DNA from 2 places in the Niveispirillum sp. genome. Region 2 is predicted to be linked to the other one. Evidence: riboswitches for the same ligand, from Rfam matches in the RefSeq annotation. Region 2 holds a riboswitch; the other holds the start of a gene.
The links. A riboswitch is a leader RNA that binds a small molecule or an ion and turns the genes downstream of it on or off. The one in region 2 is predicted to bind glycine.
Positions count from the first base shown of each region.

Region 1: linked by a shared signal. The riboswitch ahead of ACT6Q8_RS06690 (phytanoyl-CoA dioxygenase family protein) and the one ahead of gcvT (glycine cleavage system aminomethyltransferase GcvT) in region 2 are both predicted to bind glycine.

Region 1 is NZ_JBQVOH010000002.1:338,771-349,768, reverse strand. It holds gene ACT6Q8_RS06710 (hypothetical protein) at 1-755, opposite strand, end outside; gene ACT6Q8_RS06705 (trifunctional serine/threonine-protein kinase/ATP-binding protein/sensor histidine kinase) at 851-6,076, opposite strand; gene ACT6Q8_RS06700 (enoyl-CoA hydratase/isomerase family protein) at 6,191-6,979, opposite strand; gene ACT6Q8_RS06695 (B12-binding domain-containing radical SAM protein) at 6,999-8,690, opposite strand; glycine riboswitch at 8,871-8,958, shown strand; gene ACT6Q8_RS06690 (phytanoyl-CoA dioxygenase family protein) at 9,249-10,142, shown strand; gene ACT6Q8_RS06685 (L-serine ammonia-lyase) at 10,229-10,998, shown strand, end outside.
Region 2 is NZ_JBQVOH010000004.1:7,332-18,329, reverse strand. It holds gene ACT6Q8_RS11800 (substrate-binding periplasmic protein) at 1-392, opposite strand, end outside; gene gcvPB (aminomethyl-transferring glycine dehydrogenase subunit GcvPB) at 554-2,128, opposite strand; gene gcvPA (aminomethyl-transferring glycine dehydrogenase subunit GcvPA) at 2,134-3,480, opposite strand; gene gcvH (glycine cleavage system protein GcvH) at 3,480-3,851, opposite strand; gene gcvT (glycine cleavage system aminomethyltransferase GcvT) at 3,891-5,009, opposite strand; glycine riboswitch at 5,068-5,182, opposite strand; glycine riboswitch at 5,183-5,283, opposite strand; gene ACT6Q8_RS11775 (hypothetical protein) at 5,380-5,922, opposite strand; gene ispH (4-hydroxy-3-methylbut-2-enyl diphosphate reductase) at 6,087-7,058, shown strand; gene ACT6Q8_RS11765 (glycosyltransferase family 2 protein) at 7,055-7,831, shown strand; gene ACT6Q8_RS11760 (TerC family protein) at 7,960-8,949, shown strand; gene ACT6Q8_RS11755 (DUF1194 domain-containing protein) at 9,011-9,694, opposite strand; gene mutY (A/G-specific adenine glycosylase) at 9,726-10,841, opposite strand; gene ACT6Q8_RS11745 (DUF721 domain-containing protein) at 10,840-10,998, shown strand, end outside.

The DNA of each region.
Region 1 (10,998 bases), on a different contig from region 2:
AGGCCGGACACAGAGTCGGTCGACAGGCCCTTCAGCTGGGTCGCGGTCAGGCTGCCGATCTGCGAGGCCGTGAAGCCCGTCCATTGCACGCTATCCAGCGCGTTCAGCTGTTCCGGCCACAGGCTTTTCACCTGATTGGCGGTCAGGGCCGTCACCTGCGCGGTGGTCAGCCGGCCCATCGTATCGCTGTTCAGCAGGCGCAGCTGCGCCGTCGTCAGGCTTTTCAGCTTCGTGGTGGAAACGGCGTTCAGCTGCGGTTCGGACAGGCTGTTGAGTTGGTCACCGGTCATAGCCGCCAGCTGCGCGCCGGAAAAGGCGCCGATCTGATCGGTGCTGAACCCGTCCAGCTGATCGGTGCGGAAAGCCTTAATCTGCGGGGCGGTGAAGGCGGTAATCTGGGCCGCGGACAGGGCGGCAATTTTTTCCGGGGTCAGAAGCGACACTTCCCGTGGTGTCAGCCCGCGTATCTGCGCCACATTCATGGCCGCGATATCCTCGGCCTCGAACGCATTGAACTGATCGTCATTCATCGCGGCCAGCTGTGCGGCGGTAAAACCGATCTGGCTGCTGTTCAAGGCGCCGATCTGTTCGGCAGAAAACCCGCTGATCTGCTTGACCGACACGGCTGCGATCTGCGTCTTCGTCAATTGGCCGATATCGCTCAGCGAGAAGGAACGGATCTGATCAGCGGTCAGTGCCGCCATCTTCTTCGTCGTCAGTTCGCTGATCGGGCCAATGGAATTGATCGCAACCATATTCTGGTTCTTTCATTCATTCGGATTTCCAACTGGAACCACCATGCAAGGGGCGGGCCAACTTCTGGAGGAGAATGAATGGAAAAAATTTCCCCTTATGCGACCAAGGGCAGGCGAAGGGTGACAACGGTCCCCTTACCGGGTGCGGTCAAGAGTTCGACGGTCCCGCCCAATGTCCCTGTCACCAGGTTATGCACGATATGCAGACCCAGGCCCGCCGCGCCGATATTGCGGCGGGTGGTGAAAAACGGGTTGAAGGCCTGCTCCCGAACAGCATCGTCCATACCCTGACCATTGTCGGTGACCCGCAGCAGGATATCCGTCCCGTCGCGTTTCAGCTCCAGCCGGATTTCAGCGTCTTTCACATCGTCGAACGCATGCATCACGGCATTCTGCACCAGATGCGTGACGCTACGGGCGATGGCGCCGGGCGATGCACGGCGGAACAGCCCATCCTCCAGTGCGGTTTCAAGCCGGATGGGGCGGCCCCGCAGCAGCAGTTCGATGCTGGGCAGGATTTCGCGCAGATATTGCGCCACATCCAGGTCTTCCTGTTGCTCGTCAGACTGGCTGACCGCCACCTGTTTGAAGCTCTGCACCAGATCGGCTGACCGACGCAGATTGTTGACGACGGTGCGGGCCGTGTCGCCCACATCCTCGATGAACTCGTCCAGGCTGGTACGGGTCAGGCGCTTGTCGGCGATCTGGCCGATCAGGTCTGTGACCTTCTCCTCCATGAAGCTGGCACCCGTCAGCGCCACGCCCAGCGGCGTGTTGATCTCATGCGCGACACCGGCCACCAGACCACCCAACGAGGCCAGCTTTTCCTTCTGCACCAACTGCGCCTGGGTGGCCCGCAACTCGGCCAGCGACTGTTCCAGGGCGGCGGAGCGGCGGGCCAGATCGGCAGTGCGGTCGGACACGACCTGTTCCAGGCGGGTATTATATTCTTGGAGCGCCGTGCGGGCGCGGTCCAGCTCATCGAACAGACGGGCATTGGCGATGGCGATGGCCGCCTGCGCCGCCAGCACGCGCAAAAGCTCCACCCGGTCCGCCGTGAACGCGCCTGCCGTCAGGTCGTTTTCCAGATACAGAACCCCAATGCAACGGCCCTGATGCACCACAGGCACGCCCAGTACCGATACCGCGCCGGCCCGGTCCCAGCGGCGATGGCTGGGGAACCGGGTCTGCACCCGCGCATCCTCGATCAGCACGGTTTCCAATGTGCGTTCAACATAGAGCAGCAGCGGTTCCGGCAGCCGCACCCCGACCGCCACCGGCCCCTCCTCCGCATGCCCATCCCCCAGGCAGCGTTCGGCGGCCAGGATACGGCCCTGATCCTGGGTCAAGGTCAGCGCCGCATAGCGGGCACCGGCATTCTCCATGGCCAGGTCCAGCACCCGGCCCGTCAGCCGGTGCAGCACCAGCTCGCCCGCGATGGCCTGCCCCGTCTTGGTGACGGTGGACACGTCCAGCGCCTGCTGCCCAACGGTCTCGTCCCCTCCGCCCTCCGCAGACAGTCCTTCCAGCGCGTCGGGGAACTCCCCGGCCAACTGTGCAGCCTTGCCCAAAGCGCCATAGCGGCGATAGAGCAGCCAGGCCTCGCGCATCTGGGATGCTGCCTGCCGTTCGCGGCCAAGGCGCAGCAAGGCACGGCCATGCCGTTCGGCGGCCAGGGCAGCATCCCCTACGAACCCTTCCGCCAGGGCCAGATCGACGGCATCCGCGAAACCAGCGACCGCCTTGGCCGACACCCCGTCCCTTTCCGGTATCAGCGCCGCCAGTTCCGCCTCCAGAAGACGGACACGGTGGGCATGGTTCATGGGCGCGTGCCGCGTCCAGCGCCGCAGCAGTTTCAGGTTGGTCCTGACCCGTTTCAGGGCCGCCGCCTTATCCAGCCAGCTGGCGCCACTGGCCAGACCATCCAGCAAGGCCAACGCCTCATACCAGTGAAATGGCGCCACCCAGGCCGACCCCAGGACGGAGCGCAGGTCGTGCCGCACCTCCGCCGCCAGGGTGCGGGCCAGATCCGCCCGGTCGAAGACCAGCAGGGCATAAAGCTGGCGAATCTTGAAGGCCACCTCACCGGTGCGGCTATCGGCGGTGCCCTCATAGGCCAGAATTTCACTCAAGCCCCCCAGTTCGGGCCGCCGCAGCCGTTCGATTAGCAGCAGCGGATTGCGTGCCGTCTCCGCGATCAGGCGCAGATTGCGGCGCATGGCAAAGGCCATGGCCGCCTGCGTAGATTTCAGTTCCATCTCCAGGCTGACGCGGCTGACGGTATGACAGGTCATCTCCGCCATGGCGCACAGGCCGGCCCGGTCGTAAAAGCCGTTGGCCAGCAGGTCCTTTGACACCTCACCGGCCAGCACCGCCATGTCGCGCACCGGTGCTGTCCAATGCTGCACCACCACCACATGATTGGGAACATGCACCACAGTGCCGAACCGCTCCCCCAGCCGCATCGCCACCTCGCCCAGGCGGCTGCCGCGCGCGATATCGTTCAGCGCGCCGATGAAGATGACGGCGCTGCCCGTGAAGCAGTTGGTGGCATGCGCCGTCATCCCATGTTTCAGCGACAGCAGCACGCCCGTTAGTGACAGGATGGGCAGCAAGGGCGAGGCCAGGGAATAGGCGGTGCGGATGGCCGATGCCAGCAGGCGCATCACCTGCAACATGCGCGGATCATCCATCGCCGGCAGTGCCGCCAGCTCATCCGCACTGCGCCGGCCCATCCGCCAGAACAGCGTGGCGATCAGGCGCAGCGTGTCGCGCTTGGCATTGTCCGCCGACAGGGGCAGGTTCAGAAGCCGCAAGCCCTGGATGGCCGCCGTCAGCGCCTCGTTGAAACTGTTCCGCGCCTCATTGGCCAGCACCACCAGTTCACACAGCTCCGCCCGGCGCAGATTGTCGGGCGCCATGGTCTCCAACTGGGCCCGCAACGCCTCAAAGCCCTCGAAATCCTGGGCCAGATAGGCACCTTCCGCCGCATCCATCCACAGGCGCCAGCGCGCGTCCGCATCGCCATCCGGCAACTGGGCCATGGCCATGCGGAACAGGCCGTGGGAAATGTCGAACGCCGCCGAGGCGCGGGCCTTGATGGCGGCACCATAGTTCAGCAGCGCCAGCCCCCGCCGCTCCTCCCCCTGGGTGATCAGGTCGCTGCCCAGATTCAGGTGGCGCACCACCTCGAACGGCAGGCGGGCCGCCAGTGCCGCATCATCGCGCAGCCGCCGGCCCAGTTCCAGATGCACCCGCGCCCGCTCGGCCTCCGGCGTCAGCAGATAGGCCGCCTTGTGCAGCCGGTCATGGGTGAAGCGGTAGATGCTGGCCGCCCCGCCCTCATCCTCCACCAGCACGCAATAACCATCGTGCAGCGCCGGTTCCAGCCTTGTCAGGCACAATTCCGTCGACAGCCGGCAAATGGTGGCCAGCAGGCCCAGTTCGAACCGGTTGCCGATGCAGGCGGCCAGCCGCAGCACATCCTGCGTCTGATCGGGCAACAGGCCCAGCCGAGCGGCCAACAGATCGGCCACGTCGTCCGGCAGGCTGGCCCGTTCCACCGCCGCCACATCCCCCCGCCAGCATCCGGCCTGCGCATCAAACCGGATGACATGGGCGGCGGCCAGCGCCGTCAGCAACTGTCCCAGGAAGAACGGGTTCCCCCCGCTTTTTGCCGTCAGCAGGGTGGCCAGTTGCCCCAATTCCGCATCGTCGCTACCCAGCGCCTCAGCCAACCAGGCGCGGACATGGTCGCTGCCTAGCGGTTGCGGCACGATGGTGGTGACATTGATGCTGCGCCCGACCAGATCCAGCATGCGGGTCAGCGGGTGGCCGCCATCCACCTCCTGATCCCGGAAGGCCCCGATCACCAGAAGGTGATGCGCCTCCGGATCAACCAGCAGGCTTTCCAGCAGCTTCAGCGAGGCCACATCGGCCCATTGCAGATCGTCCAGGAACAGGACCAGCGGATGCTCCGCCCCGGCAAATTCCAGAAGGAAGGCCGATACCGTCTGCTGAAACCGGTTCTGCGCCTGGATGGGCGGCAGCGGTTGCGGCGTCCCCTGCGGACCCAGCACCAGTTCCAGTTCCGGCAGCGCCTGCGCCAGCACGGCGGCATTGCGGCCCAGCGCCCGCGACAGCCGCGCCGCCCAATGGGCCAGCACCTCCGGCGGTTCGGTCAGCACCTGTTTGACCAGATCGCGCAAGGGCTGGATCAGGGCCAGAAAGGGCACGTCGCGGCGCAGCTGGTCGAACTTGCCCTCGGCATAATAGCCGCGCCGCGCTGTCAGGGGCCGCTGCACCTCGCGCACCAGCACCGATTTGCCGATGCCCGATCCGCCGGCCACGGCCAGCAGTTCGACATCCCCCTCACAGGTCCGCTCAAACGCGCCGACCAGTTGCCCCACCTCCTGGTCGCGCCCGAACAGACGCTGCGGCAGGACCAGCTGTCGCGGGCGGTCGCCACGTGACGGTTGGAACCGGATGATCCGGCCCGTGGCCCGCCATTCCAGCATGGCGGTCGCCAGGTCCGATTTCAGGGTGGCCGCCTGCTGGTACCGCTGCTCCGCCGCCTTGGCCAGCAGACGCATGACCAGATCGGCCAGCGGCTCGGCAAGGTCGGGGCGCAGATCGCGGATGGGCCGTGGTTCCCGCGCGATATGGCAATGGACCCAGCCGACCGCATCGCCGGCATTGAAGGGCAGTTGCCCCGTCAGCATCTCGTAAAAACACAGCCCCAGCGAATAGAGATCGCTGCGGTAATCAACGACGCGGTTCATGCGCCCCGTCTGTTCGGGCGACAGATAGCGCAGATCACCATCCAGCCGCCCGGCCCCCAGGCCCAGCGCCGCCTCGTTCGGGACCAGGGAGGCGCGGCAGAAATTGCCAAGCCGGACGGACCCGTCGGCATCCGCCACCCAGAAACTGGCGGGCCGGATATCGCGGTGTACCATGTCGCCGGCATGCACCTCCTCCACCGCGACGGCCATGTCATGGGCCAGCGGCAGAAACCGGTCGAGCGGCATGCCGCCCACAGGGATCAGGTCGCCCAGACAGGTCTCCGACCGGTCGGCCAGCACCAGGGTCGGCCCATGCGCAGATTCGGTCAGGGCCAGAACCGCATCAATGCGGGCCGATCCGAACCGGGCCAGCATGTCATGTTCACGGTGGATGGCTGCGATATCGCGGGCCTGCCGCAGGGCCGGCACCCGCACCCGCACGGGCTGGCTGTCGGCGCCATAGGTGCCGCGAAACAGGATGGTGCGCGTATCGCGCTGTATCTCGTCCGACAGTTTCAGCGGCGATTCCGACGGCGCCATGCCCGTTCCACCCCGACCTTATCCCGGTCTGTCATATCATTGGATGTATCAGAACATGACATGTCAAAGGTTGCAAGACAGGATGGCATAGCCCGCTATCAAAGAATGGACAGGTTAAGTCTTGCTGACACGGGACTTAGCGAAAAACTGCTCCAACTCGCGCTTCACTTCCCGCACATCCCCGCTGGAATAGCCATACAGCGCCTCCAGCCGCAGCGCATCATCCAGGGTGCGGCCCGCGACTTCCAGGATGGTCTCCTTGGCCGACCGGATGGCCACCTGGCTTTTGGAAGCGATACGGCCCGCCAGTTCCATCGCCGTGGGCAGCAGCATCTCCGGTGCCACCACCTGGCTGATCAGGCCGATGGAAAGCGCTTCCGCCGCCGTCACATCGCGGCCTGTCAGGACGATATCCATGGTCCGCGCCACCCCGATGCTTTGCACCATGCGCACGATGCCGCCATCGCCATGATGGAAGCCGCGATGGATTTCATAGGACCCGAACTTCGCCCCTTCCGCCGCAATGCGGATATCGCAGGCCAGCGCCAGTTCGAACCCGCCCGCCAGCGCCCAGCCATTGACGGCCCCAATCACCGGCTTGGCCAGACGGTGCTGCCCCCGCGTGATGCCGCCCAGACCCGTGGGCACATTGGCGCGCACCGTCAGCATGTCGCCATCCAGGAATTGCGGGATGTAATCGGCCAGATCGGCCCCCGCACAAAAGGCCCTGCCCGCCCCCGTCAGCACCGCGACATCCAGCCCGTCATCGCGGGCAAACTGCTCCCACACCGCATGCAGTTCGGCGTTCAGCGCCCGGTCAATGGCATTCTGGGCCTCCGGCCGGTTGAGCGTGATCAACGCCACCGGCCCCTCACGCTCAAACCGCAGCTTTTCGAAGGTCATGGCGATGATCTTCCGTAGGTCAGATGGATGGGGGCAGCCTAGCCCGCTTCGCCCGCCCCCGCCACAGGCCCGTGCGCAGGCTAAGCGGGCTGATCCAGAACCGCCGCTTGGCCAGCCTTTGGATTTTCTCATCCCCCAGCGCCGTTTCCAGAATGCGGTCCTGCCGCTCCTGCAAGCCTAAGCTCTTGTCCCGCGCCAACCGCCAGCGTTTCAGGTCGCCCGGCGTCGTACACAGCATGCGTTCACCCACCACAAAGATGGGACGCCAGCGGAAGCGCCGGGCAAAGCGCGATCCAAACAGGGCGGAGCGCATGCCATAGCCGGTGAAGGCCTCCTTCACCTCATCCCACAACGATTTCTGGTTCTTCTGCACGCGCCCGTCGTTCAACACGATGCTGGACAGGTTCCAGTCATGATAGAACATGTCCTTGCCCACGGCATTGCGCGCCAGATACTCGTCATAGAGCAGGCTGCCCTTCTGGGCGATCAGGTTGGCCGAGTAATGGTAATCACAGACGACACCGCAGGCCCCGGTGCCGGAAAAGTCGGTGCGTTCACCCTGCGGCGGGGAGATGAACAGACCGACGACATAGATGCCCTGGCTGTTCAGCCGCTTATAGACATCCGAGTACATACCGACCACGTCAGACGCGCGCACGCCCTTGCGGTGGGATTTCAGCCAGGCCGGGTCCAGGCTCTCAATGCCCATCATGCAGAAGCGCAGGCCGGCCTTGGCCGCCAGCACCTCGAACCCCGGCGTCTTGGTCACCGTATCACCGCGCAGGAAGCTGCCCCAGCGCATGTCCAGCCCCCGCTCCACCATGCCTTCCAGAAGCTTGATCGTGTGGCGATGATCGCCGCCGAAATTATCATCGGTGAAGATGAATTCCCGCACTCCCTTGGCATGCAGGGCCGTCAGTTCCTCCAGCACCCGCTCCACCGACTTGTAGCGCTGCTTATAGTCCCAGAACTTGTTGATATTGCAGAAGTCGCAGCGCTGCGGACAGCCGCGGGAGATTTCGACGGCGGCTGCAAAGCCCTTGGTCATGCCCATGCCATAGGGGGCGAAATCGAACCGGCTCCAATCCGGCACCGGTGCCTTGTTGATGTCGATCAGGGGCAGTTGCGCGTTGGATTTCTGTGCTGCCCCATCCGCATTCTTCCACCACAGGTTCGGCACATCAACCAAGTCCACCTGCCAGCCCGTCAGATGCTGGATCAGACGGCGGAAGGGGATTTCCCCCTCCTTCACCACGATGTAATCCGCCCCCAGCGCCAGCCAGCGTTCGGGCCAGGCGCTGGCATGGTTGCCGCCCAGGATGATCTTGACCTTGGGGTTCAGTTCGCGGGCCAGACGGATGGTCATTTCCGTATCCATGGCCTTCAGCGATGTCATCACGCTGACGCAGATGATGTCGGGCTTGGCCAGCCGGCGCTTATAGGCGGCGAAGGTATCGCGCGCCACATAGCCGTCGAAAATCTCGTAATCGATGGACAGGTCGGCGATGGAGGAAACCAGGATGGGATAGACGGCGCTGGGCATTTTCACCATCTCGCCCAGTGTATCGACGGGGATGGGCCAACTATCGACAAGGGTCTTGGGATGCAGGAACAGGACATCCAGGGTTTTTGGACTGACCGGTGGCATCGGGTCCGGTCCCCAGAAGGCGGCGGCCCGTTCCTCACCGGCCAGTTTGCTGATCCCCTCCATACAGCACCCCCGTTAACCCTGTTTCCAGTATGGAAGCCAGTACAACCGTGACCGGTCGCTTCGTCAAGGCAACATGGTCATATGCCCTTCTCCTGGTGGTTAAACAGGGACCGCAGGGCGCCAAACGATCCCCTGACGGAACCACTTGACCCGGAGGGGGCAGTCAGGCCAGATCATGCCCACACCCATGCGGGAGAGCGCGGATAAAGCCGCCGCCGAAGGAGCAACCGCCCCGGAATCTCTCAGGCACCCGAACCGCATGGGGCCGATGACATCCGAAGAGTGGGCGGGATGGCAATGCCACCCCGCCCCGCCGAAGGAGAAAGCCGCCGGCGCATGCCGCACCGATGGCGAAACTCTCAGGCCCAGATACGGATGGGGCATGCACCATCCACCCAAGCGGTGGGAGAGGGAAGCCATGCCTGTCGCCTGTTTTATATGCCCGCCTGGACGCCGGACCCGGCGACTACTTTCCAAAAATAAGGCCGTTATTCTATGTTGCGTGCATACCGGGCGCCGCATCGGACGAGCGGTGGCTTATGAGGAAAGAATGACACGATGAACGTTGCGGTACTGAACAGCCCGTTGACCGCACAGGATCTTGTGACGCCGGATTTCTGGCTCGCAATCAATCCAGACCTGCATGTGATGGACCTGCCGTTCATCAATGCCACCACTCCTTTCAATATCGGCGCCGATTTGGCTCGTAAGGCACGGGAACTGGTTGTGCGCGAAGGGTATTTCCATTTGCCTGGTCCCATTCCATGGCGATTGTCGATCGAAGCCATGCGCAATGCGGTGGGTCATCTGAAAGATCGAGGATTATCGCCGGTCTTTGCCTATGCTTACGACGAATTTTGGGTAATCTTCGCGAGGCTGCATCATCTGATAAAGGCCATACTCGGCGATGACTACATGTTGTTGCCGGACTTCTGGGCCTGGCATGTCGATCCGCGGGCAGGCGAGGCGGGATGGTCGCCGCATCGGGACAAGGGCCAGCGATCCCTGTTCCCTGATGGCACACCGAAAAGCCTCACGATCTGGCTGCCATTGTCGAATGCCAATCCGTTGAACGGCTGCATGTATGTGCTGCCGGCGGACCGGGACAAGACCTATCACACGGACAATGAATGGCAATGGGCGCCTCACCTGCCGGATATCCGGGCGCTGCCCGCCACAGCGGGAGATGTCTTTTGCTGGAATCAGGCAGTGTTGCATTGGGGTGCGCGCAGCTCACCGCGCGCAACTGAACCACGGGTCAGCATCGCGTTCGAGTTTCAGTTGGCGAAAGTCGAACCGTTCAATCAGCCCTTGATGAAGGCGTTGACCATCCCCTCGATGGACAGTCGTATCTCCCTGATATGCAAACAGATAGTACAATATAAGCACATGTACCCCCTGTCGCCGGAGCTGGAAGCCCTGGCGATGGAAAGGCTCAGCACCTCATCTTGAACCGATCTTCAGCGTGCCCTGTACCGACCGGCTCACATGTTGTCGGCCGCTCGGACCTGTACGCCCATCCCCCGGAATGATCCATCATGACCATCAGCGTCTTCGACCTGTTCAAGATCGGCGTGGGGCCCAGCAGCTCGCACACCATGGGCCCCATGACGGCCGCCTTCCGTTTCACCGCCCGGCTGGCGGAAACCGGGTGGCTGGCCCATACGGAGCGGGTGAGCGTCACGCTCTATGCCTCGCTGGCCCTGACGGGACGCGGACATGCCACCGACAGTGCCGCCATCACGGGTCTGGCTGGGTATCAGCCGGCCAGCGTCGATCCCGACGCGGCAGAGGCGCTGGTCCGGTCGGTGACCGATAATCATCGCTTGGCCCTGGGCGGCGTGAAGGAGATCACCTTCGACCCCGAACGCGATATCGAATGGCGCGGATCAGAACGCCTGCCCTTCCACCCCAACGGCATGCTGCTGCGCGCCTTTGATGCCGATGGCACGCTGGTGGCCGCGCGCACCTATTATTCCATCGGTGGCGGCTTTGTCCTGGACGAGGATGAGGCGCGGCAGAACCAGGGCGATGGCGGCAGCGACGGCCCCACCCCGCCCCCGCATTATTACGAAACCGCCGATGGCCTGCTGTCCATCGCGGCGACGACGGGCCTGTCGATCCCCGACATCATCCTGGCCAATGAATGCGCGTCAAAGCCGGAAGCCGACGTGCGCGCTGGCCTGGACGCCATCTGGGCCGCGATGGAGGCCTGCACCGACCGTGGCATGCGCCAGGACGGCTTGCTGCCCGGTGGGTTGAAGGTGAAGCGCCGGGCCGGGCGCCTGCACCGCGATCTGGTGGCGCG
Region 2 (10,998 bases):
TCCTCCGGCTTGGTGAAGGCGAAGCTCTGTGTGCGGGCCATGACGACGGCGTTGGCGGAATTGCCCTGCGCCAGTGCCGGCAGTCGCACGGCACCATCCATGTCCGATGCCATGCCCGGAAGGGCGGTGGCCGTGCCATCCTTGGCCATGCGCTTCATCATCGCGAAATTGACGACGCGATACTCAACCTTTAAGCCAAGCCCTTCAAATATCTCACGAGTCAGATCGACCATATAGCCCTCCCGCCCATCCGCATCGGGATCGCAGGCATAGGGACACCAGGGGTCGGACGCGATGATGATGGGGCGTTCCCGTTCCGCCGGTGTCAGGTCGCGGGCACGCGTGTCACCCGTCCCGGCCAACAGGGCCAGGAGTGCGGCAAGGACCGGCAAGGGGTGCACAAGGTGCTTAAAGGGAAAGCGCATGGAGGCAGAATATACGCTGCTCCGTGCCCCAAATCACGCGATGACTTCATGGGTATGAAATAAAGATGACGCGAAAACGGCCGCAGGATTCCCTTAAGGGCGTCCAGCGGCCGTTTCGTGCAACAGGATTACTCTGCCGCCTGCGCCACCACGGCCTGTGGCACCGGCTTCACCCAGCGCAGCACCGGCTTGCGGGCGGCCTGGGTTTCGTCCAGCCGCTTGCGCGGGGTCAGACGGGGGGCGGCCTGGAAATGCGCCAGATCGCCGGCAATGGCCTTTTCCGCCAGGTGCCGCATGGTCCCGATGAACTGATCCAGGGTCCGCTTGCTCTCCGTCTCCGTCGGCTCGATCAGCAGGGCACCATGGACGACCAGGGGGAAATACATGGTCATCGGGTGGTACCCCTCGTCGATCATCGCCTTGGCGAAGTCCAGCGGCGTGACGCCCGTGCCCTTCAGAAAGCGATCATCGAACAGGGCTTCGTGCATGCACGGGCCCTCGAATGATGCCGACATGACATCCTTCAGGCTGGCCAGCACATAGTTGGCGTTCAGGACAGCATCGGACGCCACCTGACGCAGGCCATCGGCCCCGTGCGACAGCATATAGGACAGCGCCCGCACAAACATGCCCATCTGTCCGTGGAAGCCCTTCAGGCGGCCAAACGGCGTGGCCTCGCCGGCATCCTTGGCATGTTCGACCAGCGTGAACCCATCCTTGCCATGCACCACGAAGGGCAGGGGCGCGAACGGGGCCAGCGCATCGGACAGGACCACCGGGCCGGAACCCGGACCGCCACCGCCATGCGGGGTGGAGAAGGTCTTGTGCAGGTTGATATGCATGGCGTCCACGCCCAGGTCGGCGGGGCGCACGCGCCCGACGATGGCGTTGTAATTCGCCCCGTCGCAGTAGAAATAGCCGCCCGCCGCATGCACCGCGTCAGCGATTTCCCGGATCTGCGGTTCGAACAGGCCGCAGGTATTGGGGTTGGTCAGCATGATGCAGGCGACATCATCGCCCAGCTTGGCCTTCACGGCCTCCACGCTGACGCGGCCATTCTCTTCCGCCGGGATCGTATCGACGGTGAAACCACAGAAAGCAGCCGTGGCTGGGTTGGTGCCATGGGCAGACTCGGGCACCAGCACACGGCGGCGATGGCTTTCGCCGCGCGCATCCAGGGCCGCATGGATGGCCATGAGGCCGCACAGCTCGCCATGGGCACCGGCCCCCGGCGACATGGCGACGGCCGGCATCCCGGTCAGCGTCTTCAGCCAGTAGGCCAGCTGATCGATCAGTTCCAGCGCACCCTGCACCGTTTCAACCGGCTGCATCGGGTGGATGTCGCCGAAGCCGGGCAGACGGGCCATCTTCTCGTTCAGGCGCGGGTTATGCTTCATAGTGCACGAACCCAGCGGGTACATGGTCGTGTCGATGGCAAAGTTCTTTTGGCTCAGGCGCGTGTAATGGCGCACCACGTCGGGTTCGGCCAGCTGCGGCAGGCCGACACCGGCGCGGGCCGACAGGCCGCCCAGGCGCGTCTTCACGGTCACCGGCTCCGGCAAGTCCACGCCCACGGCGCCCGGATTGTCCATTTCGAAGATCAGCGCTTCTTCCTGCTGCAGCGCCTTGTTGCCGGTGAAGGTGACAACGTCGCCCGTGACGGACACGGAATGGGGGGTGCTGTCGCGACCCTGATTGTTCATGGCCATCAGAGAACCTCCTCCAGGCCGCGCACCAGCGCGTCCATATCTTCCACGCTGTTGATCTCCGTCGCGGCGACCAGCAGCAGATCGTCCAGCCCTTCCACATCCGGGTACAGACGGCTGACCGGCACGCCGGCCAGAATGTCCTTGGCCGCCAGCTTGGACACGACCTTGGCCGCCTTCTTGGGCAGCTTCACCGTAAATTCGTTGAAGAACCCATCATTGACGACGCTGACGCCCTTCACGGCGGACAGCTTGTCAGCCAGCGTCACGGCATTGGCATGATTGATGCGGGCCAGTTGCACCAGACCCTGTTCGCCCAAGAGCGACAGGTGGATGGTGAAGGCCAGCGCGCACAGGCCGGAGTTCGTGCAGATGTTCGACGTCGCCTTTTCGCGACGGATATGCTGCTCACGGGTGGAAAGCGTCAGCACGAAACCGCGCTTGCCATCGGCATCCACCGTCTGACCGCACAGGCGGCCCGGCATCTGGCGCACATACTTGTCACGGGTGGCGAACAGGCCGACATAAGGCCCGCCGAAATTCAGGCCGTTACCGATGGACTGGCCTTCGCACACCACGATGTCGGCGCCCATGGAACCCGGCGACGGCAGCAGCCCCAGCGACACAACCTCCGTCACCACCACGATGACCATCACGCCCTTGGCGTGGGCGGCATCGCACAGGGCCGTGAAGTCTCGCAGATGGCCGAACAGCGAGGGCGTCTGAACCACGACGCAGGCGGTTTCGGCATCCAGCAGAGCGGACAGGTCTTCGGCATTCTTCCAGTCGGGCGCCTGGGCGCGGATATCCATGCCCATGATGCCGCAGGTGGTTTCCACCACTTCGCGGTAATGCGGGTGCAAGCCGCCGGACAGGATGACCTTGTTACGCTTATTGACGCGCGCGGCCATCAGGACGGCCTCCGCCGTACCCGTCGCCCCGTCATACATGGAGGCGTTGGCCACATCCATGCCGGTCAGCAGCGCCACCTGCGTCTGGAATTCGAACAGATATTGCAGCGTGCCCTGCGTCACTTCCGGCTGGTACGGCGTGTAGCTGGTCAGGAACTCGCCCCGCAGCAGGATCTGGTCGACTGAGGCGGGGACATGGTGCTTGTACGCACCCGCCCCCACAAAGAACGGTACGGACGAGGCCGTGACATTCTTCGCGGCCAGACGCGACAGGTGGCGTTCCACCTCCAACTCGCCCTTATGGTCGGGCAGGCCGGCGATCTTGCCCGGCAGCTTGGCATGGTCGGGAACATCGCGGAACAGGGCATCCACACTGTCCACCCCGATGGTGGCCAGCATGGATGAACGGTCGGCATCGGTCAGCGGCAGGTAACGCATCACAGCCCCTCGGTGAAGGACTTGTAGGCGTCCTCGTCCATCAGCGCCTCAAACTGCGCCATGTCCTTGATCGACATCTTGAAGAACCAGCCGTCACCTTCCGGGGCGGTGTTCACCAGCGAGGGATCGTCACCCAGGGCGGCATTGCCTTCGATGACTGTGCCATCGACGGGGGCGTAGATCTCAGAGGCGGCCTTCACCGATTCGACCACGGCTGCGTCCTTGCCCTGTTCCAGCACCTTGCCGGCGTCCGGCACCTCGACAAACACCACATCGCCCAGCGCATTCTGGGCATAATCGGTGATGCCGACGGTGGCGACGCCGCCGTCCAGCTTGATCCACTCATGGTCCTTGGTGAAACGGATGGTCATGGGTCGGTCTTTCGTTTGGGGGTAACGTGGGAAAGGGCTTCAGCCCTTGAAATAACGATGCGGTGCAAAGGGCAGGGCGGCGACCTTGGCCGGCATTGCCTTGCCGCGCACGATCAGTTGGACATCCGTGCCGACGGCGGCGAAGCCGGTATCGACATAGCCCATGGCGACGGGGCCGCCGGCGGTGGGGCCGAAGCCGCCGCTGGTGATTTCCCCGATGCGGTTGCCGGAGAGATCCTGGATTTCGGTATGTTCACGCGCCGGGGCCTTGCCTTCCGGCTGGATGCCCACGCGGCGGCGGGCGGGGCCGCCGGCCAGTTGCGCCTGCACGACGCCAGCACCGGGGAAGCCGCCATCGGTCCGCCGTCGCTTGGAGATGGTCCAGTTCAATGCGGCTTCAATCGGGCTGGTGCTGGTGTCGATGTCATGGCCGTAAAGGCAAAGCCCGGCCTCCAGACGCAGCGAATCGCGCGCGCCCAGGCCGATGGCCTCCACCCCGTCCTGCGCCAAGATCAGGCGGGCCAGCTTCTCGGCATCCGCCGCACCCACGCTGATCTCATACCCGTCTTCACCGGTATAGCCGGACCGGCTGATCTGCACCGGAATGCCGTCAATCATTGCGGCCCGCGCGCTCATGAAGCCCATATCGGCGGCTTCGGGCAGCAGGCGGGCCATGACAGCGGCTGCTTCCGGACCTTGCAGGGCCAGCAGGCCCGCATCATCGCCCAGATAGTCGATGGTGATGTCGCCCGGCAGATTGGCCTTGAGATGGGCCAGGTCTTCGGTCTTGCAGCCGGCATTGATCACCACATACAGGTGATCCTCAAACCGTGTGACCATCAGGTCATCCAGGATGCCGGCATTATCGTTGGTGAACATGGTGTAGCGGATGCGACCCGGCGCCAAGGCGGCGATATCGCCGGGCACCAGCGCTTCCAGCGCCTTGATCACGCTGTCGATATCCGCGCCGCGCAGGCGGACCTGCCCCATATGGGACACATCGAACAGGCCGGCGCGGGCGCGCGTATGCAGATGTTCCTTCAGCACGCCCAGCGGATACTGGACCGGCATGTCATAGCCGGCGAACGGCACCATTTTGGCGCCCCGTTCCACATGCAGATCATAAAGCGGCGTACGCAGCAGGCTGGTGTCACCCAAGGCGGGGCACTCCCATCAGGACAGGTTTCACCCGTCACGGGGATCGTCCCCGCGGCGGTTGCCCCCCTCTGTCCTGGCCCCTGAGAGATTCGCGGCGCCATTCGGCGTCCACTTACTCCGTCGGTGGGCTGTCGGCCCGGTATACTCCGAGCCCGCCTGCTTTCCAGATGTGCCTACCCTTCGCGGTCCTTTTGCCTGAGAGTTTCCGGGGGCGGTTGCTCCTTCGGCGCCGTTGGCCTGTTTCCAGGTTACCGGTCTCTCCCGCATGGGGTCGTCGGCTGATCGGCGCCAAACTACGCTTTGCGGCGGCGCTGTCAATGCAAACTCGTGCAGGGCAACGCCGCGCGGGGGGATGCCCCGCGCGATGGGCTTACCGGCCTTCGTTGCTGTTCCGGTTGGCCGCCACCTGCTCGGGTGTCAGCTGGAACCCGACCAGCACCTCAAACCAGCGGGCATCCATGGTCTTCGGCACGGGGATCACCTGGGTCAGGGTCTCCTGCGTGTCGCTGCCGACCGTCACGCTGGTGGTGAAGGTCTTCTTGGACAGGATGTTGCGGTTCGGGTCGGTGACGGCCACGAAATAGGTGACGGGGATGGTGCCGCCCGCCGCACCCTCATTGGCCCGCGCCGTGATCATCACATTGGCGGCGATGGTGACGGACGTGTCGTCATAGCCGCAATTGGCCAGGATGCCCGACAGGATGGCCACGCCCTGATCGGTGCGCAGGGTCCCGGCATCGCGCAGCACGCCGACATTGGGACAGCCGGCGACCATGGCGTCATTTTCGGCGCATCCGGCCAGGGCCAGCATACCCATGCCGGCAAGCGCGGCCAGGGTCATGCGGCGGGCAGCTTTCCTGTTGGTCGGAACCGGGCTATGGTTGGGCCGGGTGGTCATCATGGGGCTGGTCATCAAACGTCCGTTCACTTCCATTCACCGGGACATGAATGGGCGGCGACCATGTCAATTGAATGGCACCTTCCCACACGCCGGGTTGCGACAATATAGGTGGGCACCCAGCCGCGCAAGCGTGGCACCCGGCACTGACACGTATCGACAGGGACACCCCCATCATCATGTCCGACATTATCGCCCCCTCCGCCCCGCTTCCGCCCCTGCATGTGCTGCTGGCGGCCCCGCGTGGCTTCTGTGCCGGGGTGGACCGGGCCATCCAGATCGTGGAAACGGCGCTGAAGAAATTCGGCGCCCCCGTCTATGTCCGGCATGAGATCGTGCATAACCGCTTCGTGGTGGAAAGCCTGGAGGCGAAGGGAGCGGTGTTCGTTAAGGAGCTGGACGAGGTGCCGGACGACCGGCCCGTCGTCTTCTCCGCCCATGGCGTGCCCAAGGCCATCCCCGCCGAGGCGCAGCGCCGCAACATGATCTATGTGGATGCCACCTGTCCGCTCGTCTCCAAGGTGCATCGCGAGGCCGAGCATCATCATGAGGCCGGGCGCACCGTCCTGCTGATCGGCCATGCCGGCCATCCGGAGGTGGTGGGTACCATCGGCCAGCTGCCGTCAGGCGCGGTGAAGCTGGTGGAAACGGTGGAGGATGTGGCGGGCCTGGTGGTCGATGACCCCGATAATCTGGCCTTTGCCACCCAGACCACCCTTTCGGTGGATGATACCGGCGCCATCGTGGACGCCCTGCGTGACCGCTTCCCCAGCATTTCCGGGCCGAAGCGGGAGGATATCTGCTACGCCACCACCAACCGGCAGGGCGCGGTGAAGGCCATCGCCCCGCGCGCCGATGCGCTGCTGGTGCTGGGCGCACCCAATTCCTCCAACTCCGTGCGGCTGGTGGAGGTGGCGCGCGCCCATGGCTGCACCCGCGCCATGCTGGTGCAGCGCGCGGCCCAGATCGACTGGGACCGCCTGTCCAAGGTCCGCACCCTGGGCATCACGGCGGGCGCGTCCGCCCCGGAGGTACTGGTGGATGAGGTGCTGGCAGCATTGCGGGAACGGTTCGCAGTGACCGTGGAGGAGGTGGTGACCGCCACGGAGAATGTGATCTTCAAGCTGCCGAGGATTCTGGCGGCGGAATGAGCGGGAAACTTCCCCTCTCTGTCTTCATCATCGCCCTGAACGAGGCCGACCGCATTGGCCCCGTCATCCTGTCCGTGCGCGACTGGGTGGATGAGGTGTTGGTGGTGGATAGCGGCAGCAGCGATGGCACGCCGGAACTGGCCCGGTCGCTGTGGGCCACGGTCATCCACAACGATTGGCCCGGTTATGGCCCCCAAAAACGCTTTGCCGAGGAACAGTGCCGGCATGACTGGCTGCTGAACCTTGATGCGGATGAGGTGCCGGAACCCGCACTGGAGCCGGCGGTGCGCGCACTGTTCGCGGCTGGGCAGCCGGCGTTGCAGGGCTATCGCATCCGCACCGTTATGACCCTGGCCGGACAGAAGCGGCCCCATCGGTTCGCCCCACGGCACAATTACATCCGCCTCTATGACCGCCGCCATGGCCGTTTTGCCGACAGCGCCACCCATGATGCCGTGGAAATGCACAGCGGTCGGGTCGGCGCCCTGTCGCCGATCATCGCGCATTATTCCATCCGCCATCATGGCGACCTGATCGCCAAGCTGAACCGCTATTCCACGGCGCAGGCGGAAGAGATCGTGGCGCGGGGCAAGGGCCGGCGGTATGGGGCCTTCCGGGCCATGACGGAATTTCCCGTCAATCTGGTCCGGTATTTCTTCCTCAAGGGCTATTGGGTGTTCGGCCTCTATGGCCTGGAACTGGCCGCCATCATCGCCTTCTTTCGGTTTGCGCGTATCGCGAAGGTGCGAGAAATTTTGCGCCGCCCCTCTTGAAGGCCTGAAAGCCCATCCTAAATCTGCGACCATCCGGGCCCCTCTGGCAGCCAAGGCGTTGGCTGCGATGTCGGATAGAACCCTCGTCGCTGACGCAAGCACTCGGCTGATCTACTGGAGGCACTCCCATGGAGTTTCTCGCCACGATCATGCTTGAGCCGGTTCTGGGCAAGGCCCTCTGGCTCTGGCTGGTATTTATTTCTATCGTTATTGCTCTTCTGGTCTTCGACCTGGGCGTGCTCAACAAGAACGACCACGAAATCGGCGTGCGCGAAAGCCTCGTGCTCTCCGCGCTGTATATCGCCATCGCGGCTGCCTTCGGCGGCTGGGTGTGGTGGTATCTGGGCCCGACGCCGGGCATGCAGTATTTCACGGGCTTTGCGCTGGAAAAGGCGCTGGCCATGGATAACGTCTTCGTTATCTCGCTGATCTTCGGCTATTTCGCCATCCCGCGCCTTTATCAGCACCGGGTGCTGTTCTGGGGTATCCTGGGCGTCATCGTGTTGCGCGGCATCATGATCGGTCTGGGTGCGGCCCTGGTCACGGAATTCGACTGGCTGCTCTATATCTTCGGCGGCTTCCTGATCCTGACCGGCGTGAAGATGCTGTTTATGGGGGACAAGGAACCCTCCATGGATGACAATGCCATGGTCCGCTTCCTGCGCCGCCGCATGCGCGTCACGGATGAACTGCACGGCAACGCCTTCTTCGTGAAGAAGCCGGACCCCAAGACGGGCAAGGTGGTGCGCTGGGCCACGCCCTTGTTCCTGGCGCTACTGATGGTCGAGTTTGCCGACATCGTGTTCGCGGTGGACAGCGTTCCTGCCATCTTCGCGATCACGACCGACCCGTTCATCGTCTATACCAGCAACATCTTCGCCATCCTGGGTCTGCGCGCGCTCTACTTCGCGCTGGCCGCCATGGTTCACCGCTTCCACTATCTGAAATACGCACTGGCCGTGGTGCTGGTGTTCATCGGTGGCAAGATTTTCTGGAACCAGATTTACGGCAAGCTGGACCCCGCCATTTCGCTGTCCGTAACCTTCGGTCTGCTGGCGGTGGGCGTACTCTACTCGCTGTACAAGACGCGCGGCCAGTCGGTTGAAAAACAGGCCTGATCGGCAAGCGTAAAGTAGAAACAGACCGGGGCGGGTATCAAAACCCGCCCCGGTTTTATTTTTACACCATCTCCGTCACCAGCTTGCCCAGCAACACGCCAGCAAAACTGTTCAGGTCTTTGGCTGTGCGTACGAACGAACCACGGCCCGCGATGACATTTTCCGCGAAATAGCCTTCCAGCCAGTCATACTCGTTCAGGATGGCCAGACCATTGACGGTGACATTGGCCCCGGCAGCATATCCACGGGCCGAACGCGGATCGACACCGGCATTGCTGAACCCGTTCGACACGATATCCAGCGTCCGCTTCTCTGTTCTGTAAGGGGCGGCATCCAACAGGGCCACGGCCTGCACCACGGCACTGCCCAGCGCCGTCGACCCGCCCATGAACACGCCGGGCGCGGCGTCGATGGTGGCGGCAAAGTCCTCGCAGTCCCGCCCGGATTTCAGGACCCGCCAGGGCACGAGGGTCGTCAGCGTCTCCGGCCCCGCGAACTGCGCCAGCATTACTGCAATGCCGTTGCCACTTGACCTGGATATGGCTTCCTCCACGGCCTTGTGACGGAAGGCGGCGGCATGGCCGCGCAACTGGAAATCCAGCAGACCCTGGTCGATACTGGCCGATGCGTCGATGGCCAGGACCAAGGCCGCATCCACGGCTGGCGCGGCGGTGGCGGCGAGCCCCGGCATGGCCGGCAGGGCCGCAAGACCCGCCAGCAGGGAGCGGCGCGAAACAGGTTTCATCTGCGGGTTCAGGGCCTCCGCCCCCTTTATGTCAGGCCCCCTTGGCCAGGGCGTGACGCAATATCTTCAGCATGACGGTGGGCAGCGCCTCATCCCCTAGCGCGTCGGGCGCCACCCAGATCAGGTCCGGCACACCGCAGGCCTCGGCTGCCCGGCCCGCCGCCACCGTAATTTCGAACTCGAAATGGGTGAAAGTATGACGGACGATACCGGGCAGGGGCCTCCAGTCGATGCCGCTCAGCGGCTCATGCCGGCGCGAGACTGCCAGGGTCGGTGCCGGGGCCGCTTCCCACGGCGTGGTCGGCACCTCCATCATACCGCCCAGCAGCCCTTTCTCCGGGCGGCGGCGCAGGGCCACATGCCCGCGTGCATCGGTCAGGACGAAGGCCAGCGCCCGGCGGGTGGGCTTGGCGGCCTTGGCCGTCTTGGCGGGCAGGTCATCGGCGATGCCCTGCTTGCGGGCTTCACAGAACGCTGTCCAGGGGCACAGGATGCAGCGCGGCTTGCGCGGGGTACAGATGGTAGCGCCCAGGTCGAACAGGGCCTGGGTGTAATCGCCGGACCGCCGGGCAGGCACCAGGGATGCTGCATGGGCGCGTAGGATGGGCTTTGACCCCGGCAGCGGATCGGTGACCGCATGCAGCCGCGCCATCACCCGCTCGACATTGCCATCCATGGCGGTTGCGGGCTTATCGAACGCGATGGCCAGGATGGCGGCTGCCGTATAGGCACCGATACCGGGCAGAGACAGCAACCCCTCTTCGGTATCGGGAAAGCGCCCGCCATGCTGGCCAGCCACCGCCACGGCGCATTTATGCAGGTTGCGGGCGCGGGCATAGTAACCAAGCCCCGCCCAGGCGCGCAGCACATCATCCAGATCAGCGGCGGCAAGGTCGGTGACGCTGGGCCAGCGGTCCAGGAAATTCTGGAAATACGGCCCGACGGTTGCCACCGTCGTCTGCTGCAACATGATCTCTGACAGCCAGACACGATAGGGATCGGCCACCTCTCCCGGCGCGAACCGCCAGGGCAGGACACGGGCGTGCCGGTCATACCAGTCCAGCAGCAGGCCGGGCAGGCCACCAGACTGGTCAGCGCCCGCCTGATCTGCTTTGATACCGGTCTTCGGTAATGAACGGACAGCCATGAACAGCCCCAGTGGTTTCGGCCCGCAACGCCTTGGACGTACATTGAATGCCGTCGCCGGCAAGGCCCTGGGCAAGGACGGCATGGCCTTTGGCGCGCTTCTGACCGACTGGGCCGCCATTGTCGGCGGCCGTCTGGCCGAACAGACATCGCCCCTG